Paraneptunicella aestuarii: one gene and its partner. The protein of the gene in region 2 binds, or shares a complex with, the protein of the main gene of each other region. Links are inferred from orthologs where the notes say so. Each region holds a gene or a part of one and is shown on either strand. Other genes may lie near its edges.

Region 1 (3,470 bases), 1.5 Mb from region 2 along the record:
AATAATGCAATCACAGGCATTATCATAAATAGCCCTAACATGCGCATCAAATAGATAGCCGCTAGTGAAAAGGCGCCACGTAATTCAGTTTGGTTCACGGATCTGGGTCACATTAAAAATGAAGTTAAAAATTCTCGTTCTTAAATTCACTCTTGGAAAAGAGGGCGCGCAGTGTAACACAAATCCCCCACTCCCAACACCCCAAGTTCAAAGGAACAGAAAACGGAAAAAGTAAGAAAAAATGAATAGAGAGAAGAGCCAGCTCCCCCTTGAAAAAACCCTGAAATACAGCTTGCGCCTGGTTTACTTTTCAACTTCCCGGTTCAAATAATATTTAGCTCAAGCAAGATACAAAATGATGTACTTCACGGCTGGATAATACTGTATATTTATGCATATAATTATCGTTTTCCTTTTTTGAGCAATTCATCTTCTCTCATGGATAAAATAGAAATCCGCGGTGCCCGTACCCACAACCTGAAGAACATTAACCTCGAACTTCCTCGCGACAAATTGATTGTCATTACAGGTTTGTCCGGCTCAGGTAAGTCCTCACTTGCATTCGACACCTTATATGCTGAAGGACAACGACGATACGTTGAATCCCTTTCGGCCTATGCCAGACAATTTTTGTCCATGATGGAAAAGCCCGATGTTGACCATATCGAAGGCTTGTCCCCCGCCATTTCCATTGAGCAGAAATCCACATCTCATAACCCGCGCTCAACCGTAGGCACCATCACCGAGATATACGATTATTTGCGTTTGCTGTTTGCTCGTGTCGGCGAGCCTCGCTGCCCGGATCATAATGCACCTTTGGAAGCGCAAACCATCAGCCAAATGGTCGATAACGTGCTGGCTCTGCCGCAAGATAGCAAGATGATGCTACTTGCACCCGTTGTTCAAGGGCGCAAAGGCGAACATATCAAAACACTGGAAAATTTGGCTGCGCAAGGCTTTATCCGTGCTCGAATTGACGGTGAGATCTGTGATTTATCCGATCCTCCAACTCTGGATCTACACAAGAAACATGACATTGAAGTGGTTGTGGATCGCTTTAAAGTGCGCGATGACATCCAGCTCCGCCTGGCTGAATCCTTTGAAACGGCACTGGAGCTTTCTTCGGGTGTTGCCAAAGTGGCTTACATGGAAGGCGACGGGGATGAGATGGTATTCTCGGCAAACTTTGCTTGCCCACACTGTGGCTACAGTATTAGTGAATTGGAACCTCGTCTGTTCTCGTTCAACAACCCGGCTGGGGCTTGTCAGGTTTGTGATGGTTTGGGAATCCGACAATTCTTTGATCCTGCCAGACTGATCTCCAATGACGAACTCAGTCTTTCTGGCGGTGCCATTCGAGGTTGGGACAAACGCAGTTACTTCTATTTTCAAATGCTGCAATCTGTCGCCGAGCACTACAAATTTGATCTGAATATTCCCTATAAGGATTTACCAGAACAAGCACAACAAGTGCTTTTGTACGGCAGCAAAGGAACAGCGATCAAATTCAAATACATCAATGATCGCGGCGACATCATGGAGCGCAAGCATCCATTTGAGGGAATTATTCCCAACATGGAGCGTCGTTATCGCGAAACGGAATCCAATTCTGTACGTGAAGAACTTGCCAAGTATCTTAATCATCAACCTTGCCCTTCATGTCATGGCAGCCGTTTGCGCTTGGAAGCTCGCCACGTTTTTGTGGGCGAAACCAACTTGCCTACAGTTTCCGATTTTTCCATTGCTGATGCATTGGGCTTTTTTAACGATTTATCTCTAGTAGGTAAACGCGCCCAAATCGCCGAAAAAATACTGAAAGAAATCAATGACAGATTGAAGTTTTTAGTTAACGTAGGATTAAATTACCTTACCCTTTCTCGTAGTGCTGAAACACTGTCGGGTGGTGAAGCTCAACGTATCCGCCTGGCTAGTCAAATTGGCGCAGGGTTAGTTGGTGTCATGTACGTACTGGACGAACCTAGCATTGGTTTGCATCAACGTGACAACGAACGCCTACTTAGCACCCTGACTCACCTGCGTAATCTGGGTAACACAGTAATCGTGGTTGAACACGATGAAGATGCTATCAAAATGGCAGATTACATTGTTGATATCGGTCCCGGCGCTGGCGTTCACGGTGGCGAAATCGTTGCTAAAGGTACACTGGAACAAATTCTGGCAAGTGAAGACTCACTAACAGGAAAATATTTATCAGGCAAAGAAGCCATCGAAATTCCTGAGCACAGAACACAGAATAAAGATAACTTGTGGGTTAAATTAGAAGGGGCTTCTGGTAACAACCTGCAAAACGTTACACTGGAAGTGCCGATTGGCGTTATGACCTGTATAACCGGCGTATCAGGTTCAGGTAAATCGACCCTGATTAACGATACTTTCTATCGTATTGCTCACCGAGAGCTGAACGGTGCAACCAGCGATGAACCCGCCCCTTATGCGTCTATTGATGGCTTGCAGCACCTGGATAAAGTGGTCGATATCGACCAAAGCCCAATTGGTCGTACACCGCGCTCAAACCCGGCAACCTATACCGGGATTTTTACGGCCATTCGTGAGCTGTTTTCAGGTACGCAGGAGTCCCGTTCTCGTGGTTATAAGCCTGGTCGTTTCAGCTTCAACGTGAAAGGCGGGCGCTGCGAAGCTTGTCAGGGTGATGGTGTAATCAAAGTAGAAATGCACTTCCTGCCCGACGTTTATGTGCCTTGCGATGTTTGTAAGGGCAAGCGCTACAATCGCGAAACACTGGAAATCAAATATAAGCACAAAAACATCCACGAAGTGCTGGATATGACGGTTGAAGACGCTCGCGATTTCTTCAGTGCAATTCCGGCGGTACACCGCAAGCTACAGACCTTAATGGATGTAGGTTTGTCTTATATTCGACTGGGGCAAGCAGCCACAACACTGTCTGGTGGTGAGGCTCAGAGGGTAAAACTGGCAAAAGAGTTATCCAAACGTGACACCGGAAAGACCCTTTATATTCTCGATGAACCTACAACCGGGTTGCATTTTCATGATATAAAACAGCTACTAGCGGTTCTGCATCGTCTGAGAGATCACGGTAATACGGTTGTGGTTATTGAACACAACCTTGATGTCATCAAAACAGCCGATTGGATAGTAGATTTAGGCCCTGAAGGGGGTTCTGGCGGCGGTCAAATCATCGCAACCGGAACACCGGAAGCCTTATGTGATAACACGCAATCTCATACCGCTCGCTTTTTAAAACCCATACTTGAAGCAGGAAGATAATGTTCGAAGAGGTTTATAAAGTCCGATTTTATGAAACTGATGCACTTAAACACGTGAGTAATACCGTGATAGTGCAATGGTTTGAAGCTGCTCGAGAGCCGATTTTCAAGCTCTTTACGCCAGACCTGAACTTGGACACCTGGCCGTTGATCCTAGCCAACTACAAGGTGGATTTATTAAAGCAGATATTTCTCGGCGAA
Region 2 (4,090 bases):
ATCTCATCATGTCCTATGTATTGCGACAGGAAGATCACTCTGATCATCAGTTTAAATCAATTGAGTTTGGCGGCAGTGGGCTCACCCTAAAGTCACCTGAAGCGATGCCTGTTGGCGCATGCTATGAACTCAAACTCTTTTTAGACGTCGAGGCCAGCGCAGTGTTTTGTTACGGTGAAGTGATAAAGTGCGAAAAAGTCGAAACAGACTCAGTTACAAATATTGACACAGATAGCGCTTGCGATGAAATACCAGAGCAATACAATGTGTCGCTCATTTATACCCGCATCCGTGAGCAGGATCAGGAACTGTTGGTAAGAGCGAGCTTACATTTGCAATCAAAACAGTTGCGCAAGCAGCCGAAAAAGTAAGCTAAAGACAAATTAATCAAGTATCTTCAAGCATTCATGGCCAGTAGTATTTTCGCGCCTGTACTGCCCTCAAAAGCAGGCGATCATAAGCATTGGGCAAATCTGAAAGGTAGCTCTGCCGCCTTGGCAATAAGCAATACCGCAAAATCCAGTCAACGACGCATTTTGCTGGTCACGGCTGATACACCAAGCGCGCTGAAACTGGAAAAAGAAATCAAATTCTTTTTGCAAGCTCCCGTTCAAGTATTCCCCGATTGGGAAACCCTTCCCTATGATAATTTTTCGCCACATCAGGATATTATTTCTCAGCGTCTGGAAACCCTGTACCACCTGACCCAAAGCGAACCCGGGATCTTTATCGTACCGGTAAATACGCTACTGCAACGCATGGCTCCGGTTGATTATCTCGGGCAATTCCTACTGATACTGAAAAAAGGCCAAACACTTAATATCGAACAATTTCGCAGACGTTTGGAAAAAGCAGGCTATACCCACGTTAATCAGGTTATGGCGCACAGTGAATTCTCCATTCGTGGCAGCATCATCGACCTTTACCCAATGGGTAGCAAAGACCCTTACCGAATTGATTTGTTCGATGATGAAATTGACAGCATTCGTATTTTTGACCCCGACAGTCAACGCTCGCAAGAGCCGGTTGAAAGTATTCGTATGCTCCCGGCACATGAGTTCCCTACAGACGAAGCGGCAATTAATCGCTTCCGTGAGCAATACAAACAACAGTTTGATGCCGGATTAGGAAAGGGCTCTATTTTTCAGGATGTCAGCAACCGCATCATGCCAGCGGGTATCGAATACTACCTGCCACTGTTCTTTGAGCAAACTGCCACCCTGTTCGATTATTTACCTGAAAACACATTAGTGATGATGCATGGTGACTTGTATCACTCTGCTGAATTCTTCTGGGCCGATCTCAATGAGCGCTATGAACAATATCGTTGGGATCCACTCAAACCCTTATTGCCGCCAGAATCTCTCTTTCTGCGTGTCGACCAATTATTCGAAGCATTAAAACAATGGCCTCGGTTGTCCTTGTTTAAAGATGCAGGCGAAGATAATGCTCAAACCATCAACTATCAGATTGAAAATATTGGTGATATTGGCATTAATCCTCAAGTCAAAGTGCCGACCATCAAGTTACAGGAACAGCTTAAAGAATGGAAAAGCACAGGAATCCGAGTGCTGTTTTGTGCCGAATCGCAAGGTCGCAGAGAAACCCTTCTGGAATTATTGAGCAAAGCCAATATTCGACCAGAACCCGTTGCCAGTTTTAATGAATTCGTAAAAACACATGCCCCCATTGGCATATGTATTGGCCTGGTCGAGCACAGTTTTATTCTGCACGAAAGCGACGGAGCTCTGGCCTTTATTACCGAAACCGAGTTGCTAGGACACAAAATAAGTCAACGTCGTTTACGCGATAAACGTGAAGCAACCGATGAAAACGCCGTTATTCGCAACCTGGCAGAACTTACACCGGGACAAGCCGTTGTGCATCTAGATCACGGTGTGGGTCGCTTTTTGGGGTTACAAACACTTGATGTCGGTGGTATCCCAGCAGAATACCTGACTCTGGAATATGCCAAAAGCGCCAAGCTTTACGTTCCTGTAAGCTCACTGCATTTAATCAGTCGATACACAGGCGGCGAAACCGACCATGCTCCTCTGCATACTTTGGGCACAGAAACCTGGTCAAAAGCCAAGCAAAAAGCCGCAGAGAAGATTCGTGATGTGGCGGCACAACTGCTGGATATCTACGCTCAGCGCGCAGCCAAACCGGGGCATGCATATCAATTAGACTGGGATGGCTACCGCGCCTTTAGTGAAAGCTTTCCTTTTGAAGAAACCGCTGATCAACAACAAGCTATCAGCGCCGTACTCAATGACATGCAATCACCCAACGCCATGGACAGACTGGTTTGTGGTGATGTGGGCTTTGGCAAAACCGAAGTGGCTATGCGTGCAGCCTATATAGCCGCCAGCCAGAATAAGCAGGTGGCGATATTAGTCCCTACCACGCTATTAGCCCAACAACACTATGAAAACTTCGTTGATCGCTTCGCAGACACGGCTTTGCGCATTGATGTGATGTCCCGCTTCAGAAGCACCAAAGAACAAAATCAAGTGCTGGAAAACCTGGCTAATGGCAAAGTCGATATTGTGGTAGGTACTCACAAGCTGATCCAGAAAGACGTTAAATTCGCTAATCTGGGCTTGGTGATCATCGACGAAGAACATCGTTTTGGGGTGCAGCAAAAAGAGAAATTCAAATCGCTACGAGCCGAAGTTGACATACTCACCCTCACCGCGACACCCATCCCAAGAACGCTTAATATGGCATTAAGTGGTATGCGTGATTTGTCCATCATCGCGACACCGCCTGCAAAACGCCTTGCAATAAAAACCTTTGTCAGACAAAAAGACAAACAGCTGGTTCGCGAAGCCATTATGCGTGAAATCCTGCGTGGTGGTCAGGTGTACTTCCTGCACAATGAAGTCGACACCATTGAGAAAACCGCCAACGAAATCGCTGAAATCGTACCCGAAGCAAAAATCGGCATAGCTCACGGCCAAATGCGAGAGCGCGAGCTGGAACGGGTTATGTCTGACTTCTACCACCAGCGTTTTAATGTACTGGTGTGTACCACCATTATTGAAACCGGTATCGACGTACCATCCGCTAACACCATCATTATGGACAGAGCCGATCATCTAGGTTTGGCGCAATTACATCAGCTTAGAGGCCGTGTAGGACGATCTCATCACCAGGCTTATGCTTACCTGCTCACGCCTCACCCCAAGCGCATGACCAAAGATGCAGTAAAACGACTGGATGCCATTTCTTCATTGGAAGATTTGGGAGCCGGCTTTGCACTGGCAACACACGATTTGGAAATACGTGGCGCAGGTGAATTATTAGGTGAAGACCAGTCAGGCCAAATGGCGACCATCGGTTTTAGCTTGTATATGGATATGCTGGAACTGGCCGTTGAAGCCCTAAAAGAAGGCAAAGAGCCGAGTTTGGAAAATGTATTGGCGAAGCAAACGGAAATCGAATTACGTATTCCGGCACTGTTACCGGAAGACTATATTCCAGACGTCAATACACGACTGTCGCAATACAAGAAAATTGCCTCCTGCAAGAATATGGATCAATTGGAAGATGTTCAGGTTGAGCTGATTGACCGCTTTGGTTTGTTACCTGATGCCACCAAAAACCTGTTCAAGATCAGTGAAATGAAAATGCTGGCGCAACAGGTAGGTATTCAGAAAATTGAAGCCAGTCAGAGCGGAGGTTTTATTGAATTCACCCAAAATACCAAGGTGGATCCCGGCTTTATCATCAGTTTAATTCAGGCGCAATCCAACATTTACAAACTGGATGGCCCACAACGACTGAAATTTAAAATAAACACGGACAACGCCGAAGAGCGTGTTAAACTTATCGGCGATATGTTACAAGAATTCACTAAACAGGCGGCCTAACCCTTTGATACATAAGAATTTTAGCAAGGGAATAACGACTCGTTCTGACGCTAAATTGCGGCTCTCTCAAAACACATCAACTCGAAACGAGCAAATAAGAGCAAGAGCGAGTATCAAAGTGAAGCTATGCAGCGCACTCATAGCTGCTACCAGTGTATTCTCTGTCAATGCACAAGCGCAGCAAAAGCCTGATTGGTGGTTCGATATTGAAGTCA

What was found. Proteins that work in one complex are often made in the same cells at the same time.
Region 1: the proteins of mfd (region 2) and uvrA are in contact, whole or in part, in a crystal structure (PDB 4DFC), measured with the Escherichia coli proteins. The link is inferred for Paraneptunicella aestuarii from one-to-one orthologs.

What each region holds. Positions count from the first base shown.
Region 1 is NZ_CP074570.1:333,895-337,364, reverse strand. Bases 72-3,470 are described here. They hold uvrA (excinuclease ABC subunit UvrA), read left to right. Parts: upstream 72-438; coding sequence 439-3,270; downstream 3,271-3,470. Other genes in these bases: KIH87_RS01420 (acyl-CoA thioesterase), read left to right, coding at 3,270-3,470; KIH87_RS01430 (MFS transporter), read right to left, coding at 72-98. Also shown: more of KIH87_RS01430, read right to left, coding at 1-71. UniProt on the Escherichia coli protein: The UvrABC repair system catalyzes the recognition and processing of DNA lesions. UvrA is an ATPase and a DNA-binding protein. A damage recognition complex composed of 2 UvrA and 2 UvrB subunits scans DNA for abnormalities.
Region 2 is NZ_CP074570.1:1,861,467-1,865,556, reverse strand. What follows is about bases 57-4,075. They hold mfd (transcription-repair coupling factor), read left to right. Parts: upstream 57-407; coding sequence 408-3,875; downstream 3,876-4,075. Other genes in these bases: KIH87_RS07770 (CsiV family protein), read left to right, coding at 3,994-4,075; KIH87_RS07780 (PilZ domain-containing protein), read left to right, coding at 57-371. In the rest of the region: more of KIH87_RS07780, read left to right, coding at 1-56; more of KIH87_RS07770, read left to right, coding at 4,076-4,090. UniProt on the Escherichia coli protein: Couples transcription and DNA repair by recognizing RNA polymerase (RNAP) stalled at DNA lesions. Mediates ATP-dependent release of RNAP and its truncated transcript from the DNA, and recruitment of nucleotide excision repair machinery to the damaged site.